DNA from 3 places in the Streptomyces sp. NPDC085460 genome. Region 3 is predicted to be linked to each of the others. Evidence: riboswitches for the same ligand, from Rfam matches in the RefSeq annotation. Region 3 holds a riboswitch; each other region holds the start of a gene.
The links. Region 3 has a riboswitch for cobalamin ahead of ACIGHB_RS16760 (ribonucleoside-diphosphate reductase subunit alpha). Riboswitches for the same ligand answer to the same signal wherever they lie in the genome.
Positions count from the first base shown of each region.

Region 1 (5,464 bases), on a different contig from region 3:
TCGAGGAACATCTCGCCGGGCGCCGGACCCCAGTGCTCCTCGACCCGCTCGCGCAGCTCGGCCGGGAGTCCGGCGTACCAGCGCTGGTAGTCGGCGGCCGGGATGCGGACCGGGTTCTTCGCCAGCTGCTCCTCGGTGAGCCACTCCTGGTCGTGGCCGCCGGCCTCGATCAGGGCGTAGATCAGCTCGTCGCCGTCGCCGGAGACGAGGCCGGGCAGCTCCGCCTCGGGCCCGAAGTCGTACCCCTCGGCGATCAGCCGGCGCAGCAGGGCGATCGCGGAGGCGGGGGTGTCGAGGCCGACGGCGTTGCCGATGCGGGAGTGCTTGGTCGGGTACGCGGAGAGGACGAGCGCCAGCTTCTTCTCGGCGTTCGGGATGTGCCGCAGGCGGGCGTGGCGGACGGCGATGCCGGCCACGCGGGCGGCGCGCTCGGCGTCGGCGACGTAGGCGGGCAGGCCGTCGGCGTCGATCTCCTTGAAGGAGAACGGCACGGTGATGAGCCGGCCGTCGAACTCGGGGACGGCGACCTGGCTGGCCGCGTCCAGCGGCGACAGGCCCTCGTCGTTCTCCTCCCAGTTCGCCCGCGAGCCGGTCAGGCACAGGGCCTGGAGCACCGGCACGTCGAGCGCGGCGAGCGCGCCCGCGTCCCACGCCTCCTCGTCTCCGCCGGCCTGCGCGGCGGCGGGCTTGGTGCCGCCGGCGGCGAGGACGGTGGTGACGATCGCGTCGGCGCCGCGCAGCACGGCGAGCAGCTCCTCCTCGGGGGCGCGCAGCGAGGCCACGTACAGCGGGAGGGCGCGGCCGCCCGCGTCCTCGATCGCGTCGCAGAGGGCGCCGACGAAGGCGGTGTTCCCGCTCATGTGGTGGGCGCGGTAGTAGAGCACGGCGACCGTCGGGCCCTCGGCGGAGCGGGCGGGGCGCTCCAGCGGGCCCCAGGTGGGGGCGGCGGCCGGGGCCTCGAAGCCGTGGCCGGTGAGCAGCACGGTGTCGGAGAGGAAGCGGGCCAGCTGCGCCAGGTTGGCGGGGCCGCCGTGGGCGAGGTAGGCGTGGGCCTCGGTGGCGACGCCGACGGGCACGGTGGAGGCGGCCATCAGCTGGGCGTCGGGCGCCTGTTCGCCGCTGAGCACGACGACCGGCTTTCCGGCGGCGAGGACCGCGTCGAGCCCTTCCTGCCAGGAGCGGACGCCGCCGAGGAGGCGGACGACGACGAGTTCGGCGCCGTCGAGCAGGCCGGGGAGGTCGTCGAGCGGGAGCCGGGAGGGGTTGGCGAAGCGGTACGGGACCGGGCCCTCGGGCGCGGCGGCGTTCGCCGCGCGGGCACTGAGCAGGTCGGTGTCGGAGTGCGACAGCAGCAGGAGCATGGCGAGGCTCAGGCCCTTCCTCGGGGTTGTCCGCGCCCCGGGTCATGGTGGATGGCGGGAGTTCCTGACTCACCCGGGGCCGTCGCCGGCTCGGGCTCACAGTGGCGGGACCGCGCCGGATTCTCACCGGGCTTCCTCCCCGGGGTCCTGGGACCCCATGCCGATCTGCATAGTAGATCGTGACGTCGGCGGGCCTAAGAGAGCCGGAGAGTCGGCCGGATCACACTCGGTGGCCGTCCGGTTTCCCGTGGGTATGCTCGCCGCCATGCCGCCGACCCCACCCAGCCCGCCCGAAGCGGGCGAACCTCGCATACGGGACCGAGGCGACGCGTGCCCGGGGGCGCTCCGGCTGCACGCCGCAGCCGACGGTTTCCTCGCCCGACTCCGCCTCCCCGCCGGACGGTTGACGCCACGTCAGCTCATGGCTCTGGCCGACGCGGCCGAGGAACTCGGCGACGGCGGCCTCTCGATCACCTCGCGCGGCAACGCCGAGCTGCGCGGTCTGGCCGAGGGCTGCGGCGGCCGGCTCGCCGCGCTCCTCGACGACGCGGTTCTGCTGCCCTCCCGCACCCACGAGCGGGTCCGGAACATCGTCGCCTCCCCCGCCTCGGGGCTCGACGGACTCGGCCACGCCGACGCGCAGTTGTGGGCCCGGGCCCTGGACGCGGCGCTCTGCGCGGAACCCCGCGCGGCGGCCCTCTCCGGCCGTTTCCTCTTCGTCCTCGACGACGGGCGCGGCGACGTCACCGGCCTCGGCGGCGATGTGAGCTTGGTCGCAGCACCGCACGGCGCCACGCTCCTGACGGCGGGCTCCACGGCCTTCCGGCTGACCCCCGCCGACGCCCCCGCCGCGCAGAACCCCACCACGGACCCCGCCGCCTCCGGCGTCCCCGCCGCCAGCCACGCCTCCTCCGCCTCCGCCTCCCGCGCCGCCACCGCCGCGCTCGCCTGCGCCCTCGCCTTCCTCGACGCCGCCGACGCCGCCGGCACCGGCGCCTGGCGCCCGCGCGAGCTCCCGCCCGGGCACGTCCCGGAGTGGGCCGGCGCCCTCGCCCGCGCGGGGATCACCGCGGAGCCCGTACCCCTGTCTTCCTCTCCTTCGGGGCCGCCGCCCGCGCCCGGGACGCTCGGCGACCGCGCCCTGCACGTCCTCGCCCCGCTCGGCCGGCTGACCGCCGGCGGGCTGCGGGCGCTCGGCGAGGGCGGGGACGAGGTGCGGCTCACCCCGTGGCGCGGGGCGGTCGTCGTGGGAGCGACGGCGGACCGGCTCCCCGCGCTCGCCGCCCTCGGCCTGATCACCGGCCCCGCCGACCCCCGCACCGGCGTCACCGCCTGCACCGGCACCCCCGGCTGCGCCAAGTCCCTCGCCGACGTGCGGGCGGACGCGGCGCGCGCGCCCGGCGGGCCGCTGCCCGTGCACTACTCCGGCTGCGAGCGCCGCTGCGGACACCCGCACGGCGTCCGGATCGAGGTCACCGCCCGGGACTCCGGCACCTACCTCCTGGACGGCGCCCCCGTCCCCCGTACCGCCCTGGCCGAAGCCGTCGCGGCGGCCCGTACGAGATCGAATGAGAGCTGAGGATGTACGAGTACGAGAAAGACGGCGCCGAGATCTACCGCCGCTCCTTCGCCACGATCCGCGCCGAGGCGGACCTGGGCGCCCTGCCCGCCGACGTCGCGACGGTCGCCGTCCGCATGATCCACGCCTGCGGCATGACCGACCTCGTCCGGGACATCGCGTACTCCCCCGCGGTCGTCTCCCGCGCCCGCGCCGCCCTCCAGGCCGGCGCCCCCATCCTCTGCGACGCCCAGATGGTCGCCTCCGGCGTCACCCGCAAGCGGCTGCCCGCGGACAACGAGGTGCTCTGCGCGCTCTCCGACCCGGCCGTCCCCGCCCTCGCCGCCGAGCTGGGCACCACCCGCTCCGCCGCCGCCCTCGAACTCTGGCGGGACCGCCTCGAAGGCTCCGTCGTCGCCATCGGCAACGCCCCCACCGCCCTCTTCCACCTCCTGGAGATGATCGCGAAGGGCGCGCCGAGGCCCGCCGCCGTCCTCGGCATCCCCGTCGGCTTCATCGGCGCCGCCGAGTCCAAGGACGCCCTCGCCGCCAACGACCTCGGCCTGGACTACCTGGTGGTCCGCGGCCGGCGCGGCGGCAGCGCCATCACCGCCGCCGCCCTCAACGCCCTCGCGCACGAACCGGAGATCCAGCAGTGACCGTCATGAAGGGCAAGCTGTACGGGGTCGGCCTCGGCCCCGGCGACCCGGACCTCCTCACCCTCGCCGCCGTGAAGGCCATCGCCGAGGCCGACGTGATCGCCTACCACTCGGCCCGCCACGGCCGGTCGATCGCGCGCTCCATCGCCGCGCCCCACCTGCGCGAGGACCACGTCGAGGAGCGGCTCATGTACCCGCTCACCGTCGAGACCACCGACCACCCCGGCGGCTACCGGGGCGCCCTCGACGACTTCTACGAGGAGGCCGCGGCCCGGCTCGCCGCCCACCTCGACGCGGGCCGCACGGTCGCCGTCCTCGCCGAGGGCGACCCGCTCTTCTACGGCTCCTACCAGCACATGCACAAGCGGCTCGCCCACCGCTACGACACCACCGTCATCCCCGGCGTCACCTCCGTCAGCGCCGCCGCCGCCCGGCTCGGCGAGCCGCTGTGCGAGGCCGAGGAGGTCCTCACGATCGTCCCCGGCACCCTGCCCGAGGACGAGCTGACGGCCCGCCTCGCCGGCACCGACTCGGCGGTCGTCATGAAGCTCGGCCGCACCTTCCCCGCCGTCCGGCGCGCCCTGGAGCGGGCGGGCCGCCTGGACGACGCCCGCTATGTGGAGCGGGCGTTCATGGCGGGCGAGCGGACCGAACGGCTCGCCGACGTGGACCCCGGGTCGGTCCCGTACTTCTCGGTCGCCGTCCTGCCCTCCCGCATCGACCAGGCGCCCCCCGTACGGGAACGGGGCGAGGTCACCGTCGTCGGCACCGGCCCGGCCGGCGCGCCCTGGCTGACCCCCGAGTCGCGCGGCGCGCTCGTCAACGCCGACGTGCTCGTCGGCTACACCACCTACCTCGACCGGGTCCCGGTCCTGCGCCCCGGCCAGATCCGGCACGGATCCGACAACAAGGTCGAGTCCGAGCGCGCCGAGTTCGCCCTCGACCTGGCCCGCCGCGGCCACAAGGTCGCGGTCGTCTCCGGCGGCGACCCCGGCGTCTTCGCCATGGCCACCGCCGTCCTGGAGGTCGCCTGCGAGCCGGCGTACGCGGACGTCCCCGTACGGGTCCTCCCGGGCGTGACCGCCGCCAACGCCGCCGCCGCCGCGGCCGGCGCGCCCCTCGGCCACGACTACGCGACGATCTCGCTGTCCGACCGGCTCAAGCCCTGGGAGGTCATCGCGGCCCGCCTGCGCGCCGCCGCCGAGGCCGACCTCGTCCTCGCCCTCTACAACCCCGGCTCCAGGTCCCGCACCCACCAGGTCGCCGCGGCCCGCGACCTCCTCCTGGAGGTCCGCTCGCCCGACACGCCCGTCGTCGTCGCCCGTGACGTCGGCGGCCCCGAGCAGTCGGTGCGGGTGGTCACCCTGAAGACCCTGGAACCCTCCGAGGTCGACATGCGGACCCTGCTGCTCGTCGGCTCCTCGCAGACGAGGGCGGTCGAGCGGGGCGACGGGCGGACGATCGCCTGGACGCCGAGGCGGTACGGCTGAGGGGCTCCGCTCCCGCCGCGGTACGGCTGAGGGCCCCTAACCCGCCCGGGTGAAGGTCCCGAGTCCTTCGCCGTCCAGGTACTCGACGGTGAAGGACTCCCCGTCCTCGGCGAAGGTGACGCCGGTGCGTCCGACGGCGTTCTCGCCGCGCGTCTCGAAGCTGAACACGTCGCCGTCGTAAGGGGTGAGGCGGTACGTCTGGGGCTCCGGCCCCAGACGGAGGACCAGCCCGCCGTCCTCCTCCGCCACCTGCGCGCGGCCGTAGTAGTCGTTCGTGTACGTGCCCGTGTAGGCGTCCGCGTCCTTCGCGGGCGCGGCGCCGGCCGGCGGGCGGGCGTAGTCGGTCTCCGACCGGCCCGCCTCCTCCTGCTGCTGGTACACCGCGTCGACCAGCGG
Region 1 is NZ_JBITTO010000003.1:306,476-311,939, forward strand. Features, by position in the region: gene cobN (cobaltochelatase subunit CobN) at 1-1,361, opposite strand, end outside; cobalamin riboswitch at 1,398-1,535, opposite strand; gene ACIGHB_RS09260 (cobalamin biosynthesis protein CobG) at 1,615-2,940, shown strand; gene ACIGHB_RS09265 (precorrin-8X methylmutase) at 2,943-3,578, shown strand; gene ACIGHB_RS09270 (precorrin-2 C(20)-methyltransferase) at 3,584-5,068, shown strand; gene ACIGHB_RS09275 (serine hydrolase) at 5,105-5,464, opposite strand, start outside.
Region 1: another riboswitch for cobalamin. It lies ahead of cobN (cobaltochelatase subunit CobN); the one in region 3 lies ahead of ACIGHB_RS16760 (ribonucleoside-diphosphate reductase subunit alpha).

Region 2 (5,464 bases), on a different contig from region 3:
CGGTCACGGGGGCGCCTCCTCGCGCAGGGATCGTCGCACCCTTTTGTAGGCGACCCGCCACCCCTTATGCAACTAGTTGCAGAAGGGTGGGGGTGTGATGGTTACTACGCGGTAGGAAGGCTTGACTCACTTCGCCTACGCTCACGCCGTGGAAGCGACACTCACCCACGACGGCGCCGCCTTCGTGAACTTCCGGCACTTCGCCTTCGCCGAGCCGCACGCGCACGCGTACCGGTGGCTCGACGTGAAGCGATTCCGTCTCCCCGACCCGTCCGTCCCCGACCCGTCCGTCCCCGACCCGTCCGTCCCCGACCGGGCCCTCCTCGCCGCGCTCGTCGCCCACGAGCAGTTCCGCGACGACTACGCCGGCGGCGGAGTGGACCCCGGGGGCACCCGCCACGGCCCGTACTGGCTCCGCCTCGTCACCCCCGAGGCGTACGAGTCCATCGGCCGGGACGGGGCGACCCGGCTCCTGGAGACCTGGGCCGAGCGGTACGGCCCCCTCCCGGACGCGCTCGCCGAAGCGCTGCGCCGCGAGGCGTACGAGCCGCTGGCGGCGGCGGACTCCGTCCACCACCTGAACGGCCTCGGGAAGGACGCGTACCACGACTGGGCGAGCGTCCACGGCGAGTTCCACGAACTCGTCCTCGTCGACCGCGCGGCCCGCCGCCTCACCCTGCTCGTGGCCGCCGACGACTGAACGCCTCCGACGCTCAGCCCACGCCGTCCGGGGGCCCGGTACGCGCGCTCAGCCCACCCGCTCCAGCAGCGCGTCCAGGTCCTCCGCCGTCCGGGGGCCCGGTACGCCCTCCGGCAGCAGCCCCCGCGACCGGAGCAGCCGCTCGACCGAGACCGCCCACGGCCGCCGCAGCCGGGCCGCGCCGAGCAGGGCCTCGTCCGCGAGCAGCTCGCCCGCCGGGCCCGTGCGCAGTCCGGCGGGGGAGAGCACGGCGGCCTCGTCGGCCCACCGCAGCGCCAGGTCCACGTCGTGCGTGGCCATGACCACCGTGGTGCCCGCCGCCCGCAGCCGCTCCAGGGTGTCGAGCAGCCGCTCCTGCCCGTGCGGGTCCAGGCCCGCCGTCGGCTCGTCCATGATCAGCACCCGGGGGCGCATCGCGACCGCGCCCGCGATCGCCGCCCGCTTCCGCTGCCCGTACGACAGCAGGTGCGTCGGCCGGTCCGCGAGCGCGGTGATGTCCAGCGCCTCCAGCGCCTCGTCCACCCGGAGCCGCACCTCCTCCTCCGGCAGCCCCAGGTTCATCGGCCCGAACGACACGTCCTGCGCCACCGAGGCGGCGAACAGCTGGTCGTCCGGATCCTGCACCACCAGCTGCACCGACGTCCGCAGCCGGGTCAGCCCCTTCCGGTCGTACGCCACCTCCGCACCGTCCAGGAGCAGCGCTCCCTCCCCGCAGCGGAGCCCGCCGCTGAGCAGCCGCAGCAGCGTGGTCTTCCCGCCGCCGTTCCGCCCGAGCAGCGCGATCGCCCGGCCCTCCGTCACCGCGAACCCGACATCGGTGAGGACGGCGGGACCGTCCTCGTACGCGAAACCCGCGCCCACCAACTCCACCACCGGGACGGGGACCGTCATGGCAGGAACCTTTCCAGTACGAGGGTGAGGGCGACGAGCCCCCCGAGCAGACCGGCCGTCGCCGCGAGGAACGGTCGCGAGACCGGGGCCCCGGGCAGCAGCACCCGCAGCGTCCCGTCGTAGCCGCGCCCGGCGAGACCGGTCTGGAGCCGCCGCGCCCGGTCGAAGGCGCGGACGAACGAGGTCGCGCCGAGCCCGGCCAGCGACCGCCAGACGGCCGCCCGGGTCGTCGCCCCGAGCCGCGCCGCCTGCGCCTGCCGCACCTTGGCCTGCGCGTCGAGCAGCAGGAACACGATCCGGTACATCACCAGGGCCACGTCCACCACCGGCGCCGGCACCCCGGCCCTGACCAGGCGCGGCAGCACGTCCGACACCGGTGTGGTGAACGCGAACAGCAGCACCCCCAGTGAGGCCGAGGCCGTCCGCAGCAGCAGCTCCCCGGCGTGCGCCGGCCCGTCCGGGGCCCAGGCCACGACGCCGCCGGGGCCGCCCACCGCGAACAGCAGCGGGACGGCCCCGGTGACGCAGAAGCCCAGCGGGATCCGGAACGCCCGCCACAGCTGCCGGCCCGGCACACCGGCCGGGCCGAGCAGCACGGCGAGCGTGGCCGCCGCGACCAGGGGCGCGCCCGGCCACGGCGGCAGACACACCGCGCACAGGGTCAGACCGAGACCGAGCGCCGCCTTCTCCGCCGGATGGCGGCGGCGCCAGCGGCTGCTGTGCGCCGCCGCGTCGATCGGCAGCATCGGCGGTTACGCCTCCGCGCCGGGTGCGCCGCTCTCCTCGCGGGCCGCCGCCCGCTCCTCGCCCTGCCGACGGCCGCGCCGCACCCCGAAGTAGTACGCGAGGACACCGGCGCCCAGCGCCGCCTGGAGGGCGAAAAGCGCCGACTCGATCTCGCCGGACGGCGGCTCGTACAGCGGGCTGAACCACGGCTCGTAGTCCGGCTTGATCTCGGTGATCGCCGTCTCGGCCTCCGCGTCGGCGCCGGCGAACGGCTCCTCCTTGTGGTCGCCGAGCCCGAGCGCCAGCGGCACGACGGCGAGCACCGCCACGAGCGCGAGCAGCAGGGTGTTGATCTTCGCGTTCCGGCTCATCACGCCGCCGCCTCCTCGCGTCGCTTCGGCTCCGTCCGGGCGAGCACGCCCAGACGCAGCAGGTCACTCTTGCTGGCCTGCATGAGCAGCCGCACCACGAGGACGGTCAGCAGCCCCTCGCTCACGGCGAGCGGGATCTGCGTCACCGCGAAGATGGAGCCGAACTTCGCCAGCGAACCGGCGATGCCGCTGCCCGGGTCGGGGAAGGCGACGGCCAGCTGGACGCTGGTCACGCAGTAGGTGGACAGGTCGGCGACGAACGCGCCGAAGAAGACGCTCACCATCAGGGGCGCCCCGGACCGCTTCAGCAGCACGTAGGCGCCGTATCCCGCCCAGGGGCCGACGATCGCCATCGAGAAGACGTTCGCCCCCAGCGTGGTCAGCCCGCCGTGGGCGAGCAGCAGCGCCTGGAACAGGAGCGTGATGGTGCCGAGCACCGCCATGATCGGCGGCCGGAACAGTATGGCGCCCAGACCCGTACCCGTAGGATGGGAACAACTGCCCGTCACGGACGGCAGTTTGAGCGCGGACAGGACGAACGTGAAGGCGCCGGCGGCGCCGAGCAACAGCGTGGACTCGGGGTTGGCGCGCACCTCGCGGGTGAGCGCCCGGACGCCGTGGACGACGAACGGAGCCGATGCGACGCCCCAGGCGGCCGCATGGACGGGGGGCAGATACCCCTCGGCGATATGCATGATCGGGAGACCCTCTCCAGCACCTCGTGGATGGACAACGCGCCCTGGCCGGTCTCCTGGCTGACGGTCATGACGCCCGACTCCGCCTTCCCACCCCGCGACGGTCTCCCGCGGCGGAGCAGTGGCTTCCCCGAGGGGAAGGAGCCGGACCTCCCGATCACAGTGGCGAGGGCCGCACCGGTACTGCACCGGTTTCCCGAACACCAAGGCGCTGTGACATTAGTGTGTTGACCTGCTTCATCACAATGCGGGGTCGGTCACTCGCGCTCGGACATCCTCGCCGGGCCCGGTGGCGCGGGACCCGTTGTCAGACCCTCGCACTAGCGTGGAACGCGTCCTAGTGCTTGCTGCTGCTCGGACGAGGGCGCCCCGGCGGCGTGGAACCCAGCCGGGGCGGCCCCCTCTCCCCGTCTCAGACCTTGCGGTAGGCGTACGCCTCCGACGCCGCGGCCGTCACCGCGTCCAGGCCGCCGCCGGCGCTCGCCGTCACCAGGGCGGCCACCGCGCCCTCCACGAAGGGGGCGTCCACGAGCCGGGTGCCCTCCGGGAGTTCGTCGCCCTCCGCGAGGAGGGCCTTCACCGTCAGGACCGCGCTGCCCAGGTCCACCAGGACGGCCACGCCGGCCCCCGCGTCGACGTCCCTCGCCGCCGCGGCGATCAGCTCGGAGCTCGTACCGAGACCGCCGTCGGGCGTGCCGCCCGCCGCCGCGACCGGTGCCAGGTCGCCGCCGCCGGCGAGCCCCCGGGCCAGCTCCGCGACCGCCGCCGCCACGGCGGCACTGTGCGAGACGAGCACGATCCCGACCCTCGCCCCGCTCATCCGGCCGCCCCCTCCGCCGCCTCCTCCGCCGCCTCCGCCAGCGCGGCGAACAGCAGCGCCGAGGAGGTCGCCCCCGGGTCCTGGTGGCCGACCGACCGCTCGCCGAGGTAACTGGCCCGGCCCTTGCGGGCGCGCAGCGGGACCGTCGCGAGCGCGCCCTCGCCGGCCGCGGCGCGCGCCGCCGCGAAGGACTCGGGCAGCGCCGCCACGGCCGGGACCAGCGCGTCCAGCATCGTCTTGTCGCCCGGTACGGCCCCGCCGAGCTGCCCGACGGCGGCGACGCCGGCCGCGAGCGCGTCCGCGAGCTCGGCCCGCGTCACCGCGTCACCGTCGCCGAGCGCCTTGCCGGCCCGGCGCAGCAGCGTCCCGTAGAGCGGCCCCGAGGCCCCGCCCACCGTGGAGATCAGCTGCCGTCCGGCGGCCACGAGGACCCCGCCGGGTGTCGCGGGCGGCTCCTTCGCCAGCGCGTCGGCGACGGCGGCGAACCCGCGCCGCAGATTGGCGCCGTGGTCCGCGTCGCCGATCGCCGCGTCCAGCTCGGTCAGCCGGCCCGCCTCCTGGTCCACCGCCGCCGCCACCGTCTCCATCCAGCGCACCGCGAACGCGGCACCGTACGCCTCCGTCATCGCCCGCTCACCGGCCCCAGCGCAGCGCGGCCGTCGACACCGGCGCGTCCCACAGCCGCAGCAGCTCCTTGTCGGCCGCGCACACGGTCACCGAGCACCCGGCCATGTCGAGCGAGGTCACGTAGTTCCCCACCAGGGTCCGCGCCACCGGCACCCGGCGCGCGTCGAGCACCCGCCGTACCTCCGCGTTGAACCCGTACAGTTCGAGCAGCGGCGTCCCGCCCATCCCGTTCACGAGCAGCAGCACCGGATCCGAGGGCCGCAGGTCGTCCAGGACCGCGTCGACGGCGACCTCGGCGATCTCCCGCGCGGTCATCATCCCGCGCCGCTCCCGCCCCGGCTCGCCGTGGATGCCGACGCCCAACTCCAGCTCCCCGGGCGGAAGATCGAAGGTCGGGCTGCCCTTGGCGGGCGTGGTGCAGGCGCTCAGCGCGACGCCGAAGGACCGCGACCGCGCGACCACCCGCCGGGCCAGCGCCTCCACCCGCTCCAGCGGGGCGCCCTCCTCGGCCGCCGCCCCGGCGAGCTTCTCCACGAAGAGCGTGGCGCCGGTCCCGCGCCGCCCCGCCGTGTACAGGCTGTCGGTGACGGCCACGTCGTCGTCGACGAGCACCCGGGCGACCTGGATGCCCTCG
Region 2 is NZ_JBITTO010000004.1:221,749-227,212, reverse strand. Features, by position in the region: gene ACIGHB_RS12110 (FAD-dependent oxidoreductase) at 1-7, opposite strand, end outside; gene ACIGHB_RS12105 (hypothetical protein) at 149-700, shown strand; gene ACIGHB_RS12100 (ATP-binding cassette domain-containing protein) at 749-1,591, opposite strand; gene cbiQ (cobalt ECF transporter T component CbiQ) at 1,588-2,337, opposite strand; gene ACIGHB_RS12090 (energy-coupling factor ABC transporter substrate-binding protein) at 2,344-2,688, opposite strand; gene ACIGHB_RS12085 (energy-coupling factor ABC transporter permease) at 2,688-3,383, opposite strand; cobalamin riboswitch at 3,412-3,634, opposite strand; gene ACIGHB_RS12080 (PTS-dependent dihydroxyacetone kinase phosphotransferase subunit DhaM) at 3,796-4,203, opposite strand; gene dhaL (dihydroxyacetone kinase subunit DhaL) at 4,200-4,829, opposite strand; gene dhaK (dihydroxyacetone kinase subunit DhaK) at 4,837-5,464, opposite strand, start outside.
Region 2: another riboswitch for cobalamin. It lies ahead of ACIGHB_RS12085 (energy-coupling factor ABC transporter permease); the one in region 3 lies ahead of ACIGHB_RS16760 (ribonucleoside-diphosphate reductase subunit alpha).

Region 3 (5,464 bases):
GTTCTTCTACTGGTACCAGATGCTCTGGGTGCTGGTGTCGACCGCGCTCACGATGATCGCGTACAAGCTGTGGCAGCGTGACCAGCGCGCCCGCAAGGGAGGTGACGCGCGATGAAGGACGGCGTCAACGGCGTGGCACTCGCCGTCTTCATCTTCTTCTTCCTGGCCGTCACGGTCATGGGCTTCCTCGCCTCCAAGTGGCGCAGGGCGGAGAACGAGAACAGCCTCGACGAATGGGGCCTGGGCGGCCGGTCGTTCGGCACCTGGGTCACCTGGTTCCTGCTCGGCGGCGACCTCTACACCGCGTACACCTTCGTCGCCGTCCCGGCGGCCATCTACGCGGCGGGCGCGGCCGGCTTCTTCGCCGTGCCGTACACGATCCTGGTCTACCCGCTGATCTTCACCTTCCTGCCCCGGCTCTGGTCCGTCTCGCACAAGCACGGATACGTGACCACCTCGGACTTCGTCCGCGGCCGCTTCGGCTCCAAGGGCCTGTCCCTGGCCGTCGCCGTCACCGGCATCCTCGCCACCATGCCGTACATCGCGCTCCAGCTCGTCGGCATCCAGGCCGTCCTCGACGTGATGGGCGTCGGCGGCGGCGAGGACACCCACTGGTTCATCAAGGACCTGCCGATCCTCATCGCCTTCGGCGTGCTCGCGGCGTACACGTACTCCTCGGGCCTGCGCGCCCCGGCGCTCATCGCCTTCGTCAAGGACACCCTGATCTACATCGTCATCGCGGTGGCGATCATCTACATCCCGATCAAGCTCGGCGGCTTCGACGAGATCTTCGCCAAGGCCGGCGAGGCGTACGCGACGATCAACCCGGCGACCGAGAAGCCGCGCGGCTCGCTGGTGCCCGGCGAGGCGAGCCAGTGGACGTACGCGACGCTCGCGCTCGGCTCGGCGCTCGCCCTCTTCATGTACCCGCACTCGATCACGGCGACCCTCTCCTCCAAGAGCCGTGAGGTCATCCGCCGCAACACCACGATCCTCCCGCTGTACTCGCTGATGCTGGGCCTGCTCGCGCTGCTCGGCTTCATGGCGATCGCCGCCGGGGTGAAGGTGTCCAACGGACAGCTCGCCATCCCGCAGCTCTTCGAGGACATGTTCCCCGACTGGTTCGCGGGCGTCGCCTTCGCCGCGATCGGCATCGGCGCGCTCGTCCCCGCCGCGATCATGTCGATCGCCGCGGCCAACCTCTTCACCCGCAACATCTACAAGGACTTCATCAAGAAGGACGCCACCCCGGCACAGGAGACCAAGGTCTCCAAGCTGGTCTCGCTCCTGGTCAAGGTCGGCGCGCTCGCCTTCGTCCTCACCATGGACAAGACCGTCGCGATCAACTTCCAGCTGCTCGGCGGCATCTGGATCCTCCAGACCTTCCCGGCCCTGGTCGGCGGCCTCTTCACCCGCTGGTTCCACCGCTGGGCCCTGATCGCCGGCTGGGCGGTCGGCATGATCTACGGCACCGCCGCCGCGTACGGCGTCGCCAGCCCGACCCAGAAGCACTTCGGCGGTTCCTCGGCGGAGATCCCGGGCATCGGCGAGATCGGCTACATCGGCCTCACCGCCTTCGTCCTCAACCTCGTCGTCACCGTGGTCCTCACCTTCGTCCTGCGGGCCGCCAAGGCGCCCGAGGGCGTCGACGAGACCTCCCCGTCGGACTACACGGCCGACGCCGGCGACGCCGGGGTCAGCACGGAGCTCCCGAAGGTCGGCGCCTCCACCCACTGAGCCGCCCACACGCACACCGAGAGGGGCCCGGGGAGAAACCCGGGCCCCTCTCGCGTGGCCGCGCGGCAGACTGAGGCCCATGGACTTCACGATCAGGGCGGTACGGCCCGAGGAGTACGAGGAACTCGGTGACCTCACCGGACTCACCTATCTGAACGACGGGCTGCTGCTGTACGGCGAGGACGACTTCTACCTGAACGTGCTCCGCGACACGGCCCGGCGGGCGCGCGAGAGCGAGGTACTGGTCGCCGCCGACGCCGAGGACGGGATCATCGGCGGGGTGACCTTCGCCCCCGGCGGCACCGCCTGGGCGGACATCGCCGTCCCCGGAGAGGCCGAGTTCCGGATGCTCGTCGTCGCGCCGGCGGCCCGCGGCAGAGGCGTCGGGGAGGCGCTCGTCCGCGCCTGCCTGGACCGGGCACGGGCCCTGCCCGGCTGCGCCAGGCTCGTCCTCTCCACCGACGCCAAGATGGTCTCCGCCCACCGGATATACGAGCGGATGGGCTTCGTCCGCACGCCGGAACGGGACTGGCAGCCCATCCCCGAACACTCTCTGCGAACCTACGCCCTGGAGCTGTAGTCCACGGACCGACACAACATGTGGGGGGTTCCGAGATCGGCGCCCCCCACATGTATGCTCGTCCTCGCTGTCGTCGCAGGGGAATCCGGTGCGAATCCGGAACTGTCCCGCAACGGTGTACTTCGTGTGCCCTTGTCCACGGAGCGAGTCCGAACACCTGCCGGCAGTGCACCTGGTACGACCGTTCCGGGTGCCGATGACGTCCGGGCCTCGCGGAATGGGCCGGTGGACACGGGCGCGTACGGGTGCCCGTCCGCCCCTCCCCCGCCGTGGCCCCGGGCCGAGCGAGGGAGAGCCCCCACGTGACCATCGCGCCTGCGGGTCCGTCAGCCACCGAGGCCGCCGCGATCGAGAGTGACGGCCCCGGGACCGTGCTGCTGCGGACCCTGACCGACCTCACCGCCGACCTCACCGACACCGACCCCGGCCGGGTCGCCGCCGCCGCGCTGCGCGGCCGGCACGCCGGTTCGGACGAGGCGGAGCTGCGCGAACTGGCCACCGAGGCCGCCGCCGGACTCATCTCCGAGGACCCCGCCTACTCCCGGCTCGCCGCCCGGCTGCTCACCCTCACCATCGCCGAGGAGGCGGCCACGCAGGGCGCCGTCTGCTTCTCCGCCTCCGTCGCCACCGGTCACCGCGAGGGCCTGATCGCCGACCGCACCGCCGCCTTCGTCGCGCTGCACGCGGACCGCATGGACGCGCTGATCGACCTCGCCGGCGACGACCGCTTCGGCTACTTCGGCCTGCGGACGCTCTACTCCCGCTACCTGCTGCGCCACCCGATCACCCGCAAGGTGATCGAGACCCCGCAGCACTTCATGCTCCGGGTCGCGGCCGGCCTCGCCGAGGACGACTCGCTCCGCGCGCTGGACGAGGTGGCGGCGCTGTACCGGCTGATGAGCCGGCTCGACTACCTGCCCTCCTCCCCCACGCTCTTCAACTCCGGCACCCGCCACCCCCAGATGTCCTCCTGCTACCTCCTGGACTCCCCGCAGGACGAGCTGGACTCGATCTACGACCGCTACCACCAGGTCGCGCGCCTGTCGAAGCACGCCGGCGGCATCGGCCTGTCCTACTCCCGGATCCGCTCGCGCGGCTCCCTGATCCGGGGCACCAACGGGCACTCCAACGGCATCGTGCCGTTCCTGAAGACGCTCGACGCCTCCGTGGCGGCGGTCAACCAGGGCGGCCGCCGCAAGGGCGCCGCCGCGGTCTACCTGGAGACCTGGCACGCGGACATCGAGGAGTTCCTGGAGCTCCGCGACAACACCGGCGAGGACGCCCGCCGCACCCACAACCTGAACCTCGCCCACTGGATCCCGGACGAGTTCATGCGCCGGGTGAACGCGGACGCCGAGTGGTCGCTCTTCTCCCCCGCCGACGTGCCCGAGCTCGTCGACCTGTGGGGCGAGGAGTTCGACGCCGCCTACCGCGCCGCCGAGGCGAAGGGCCTGGCCCGCCGGACCATGCCGGCCCGCGACCTGTACGGCCGGATGATGCGGACCCTGGCCCAGACCGGCAACGGCTGGATGACCTTCAAGGACGCCTCGAACCGTACGGCCAACCAGACCGCCGAGCCCGGCACGGTCGTCCACTCCTCCAACCTCTGCACCGAGATCATCGAGGTCACGAACGACGGCGAGACGGCCGTCTGCAACCTCGGCTCGGTCAACCTCGGCGCCTTCGTGTCCGGCGGCACCATCGACTGGGAGCGGCTCGACGAGACCGTCCGCACCGCGGTCACCTTCCTCGACCGGGTCGTCGACATCAACTTCTACCCGACCGAGCAGGCCGGGAACTCCAACGCCCGCTGGCGCCCGGTCGGCCTGGGCGCGATGGGCCTCCAGGACGTCTTCTTCAAGCTGCGGCTGCCCTTCGACTCCCCCGAGGCCCGCGCCCTGTCCACCCGGATCGCCGAGCGGATCATGCTCGCCGCGTACGAGGCGTCCGCCGACCTCGCCGAGCGCAACGGCCCCCTGCCGGCCTGGGAGAAGACCCGTACCGCCCAGGGCGTGCTCCACCCCGACCACTACGGCGTCGAGCTCACCTGGCCCGAGCGCTGGGCCGCGCTGCGCGAGCGGATCGCGACGACCGGCATGCGCAACAGCCTGCTGCTCGCCATCGCCCCGACGGCGACGATCGCCTCCATCGCCGGCGTCTACGAGTGCATCGAGCCGCAGGTCTCCAACCTGTTCAAGCGCGAGACGCTCTCCGGCGAGTTCCTCCAGGTCAACTCGTACCTCGTCGACGAGCTGAAGGCGCTCGGCGTGTGGGACGCGCAGACCCGCGAGGCGCTGCGCGAGGCCAACGGCTCGGTCGCCGGCTTCACCTGGATCCCGGCCGAAGTCCGCGACCTGTACCGCACGGCCTGGGAGATCCCGCAGCGCGGCCTCATCGACATGGCGGCGGACCGGACCCCGTTCCTGGACCAGTCGCAGTCGCTGAACCTCTTCATGGAGACGCCGACCATCGGCAAGCTGTCGTCGATGTACGCGTACGCCTGGAAGCGGGGCCTGAAGACGACGTACTACCTGCGCTCCCGCCCGGCGACCCGGATCGCCCGCGCCGCCCAGGCGTCCGCGACCGCCGCCGCCCCCATCCCCGTCCAGCAGGTCGCCGACCCCGACGCGGTCGCCTGCTCCCTTGAGAACCCCGAGTCCTGCGAGGCCTGCCAGTAATGACCACCGAGAACAAGAACCTCCTGGACCCGGGCTTCGAGCTGACCCTCCGCCCGATGCGCTACCCCGACTTCTACGAGCGCTACCGGGACGCCATCAAGAACACCTGGACCGTCGAGGAGGTCGACCTCCACTCGGACGTCGCCGACCTCGCCAAGCTCACCCCGGGCGAGCAGCACATGATCGGCCGCCTCGTCGCGTTCTTCGCGACGGGCGACTCGATCGTGGCGAACAACCTGGTCCTGACGCTGTACAAGCACATCAACTCCCCCGAGGCGCGGCTCTACCTCTCGCGCCAGCTCTTCGAGGAGGCCGTGCACGTCCAGTTCTACCTGACCCTCCTGGACACCTACCTGCCCGACCCGGACGACCGCGCGGCGGCCTTCGACGCCGTCGAGAACATCCCCTCCATCCGCGAGAAGGCGCAGTTCTGCTTCAAGTGGATGGACTCGGTCGAGAAGATCGACCA
Region 3 is NZ_JBITTO010000006.1:77,369-82,832, reverse strand. Features, by position in the region: gene ACIGHB_RS16775 (DUF3311 domain-containing protein) at 1-115, shown strand, start outside; gene mctP (monocarboxylate uptake permease MctP) at 112-1,737, shown strand; gene ACIGHB_RS16765 (GNAT family N-acetyltransferase) at 1,817-2,317, shown strand; cobalamin riboswitch at 2,359-2,497, shown strand; gene ACIGHB_RS16760 (ribonucleoside-diphosphate reductase subunit alpha) at 2,620-4,995, shown strand; gene ACIGHB_RS16755 (ribonucleotide-diphosphate reductase subunit beta) at 4,995-5,464, shown strand, end outside.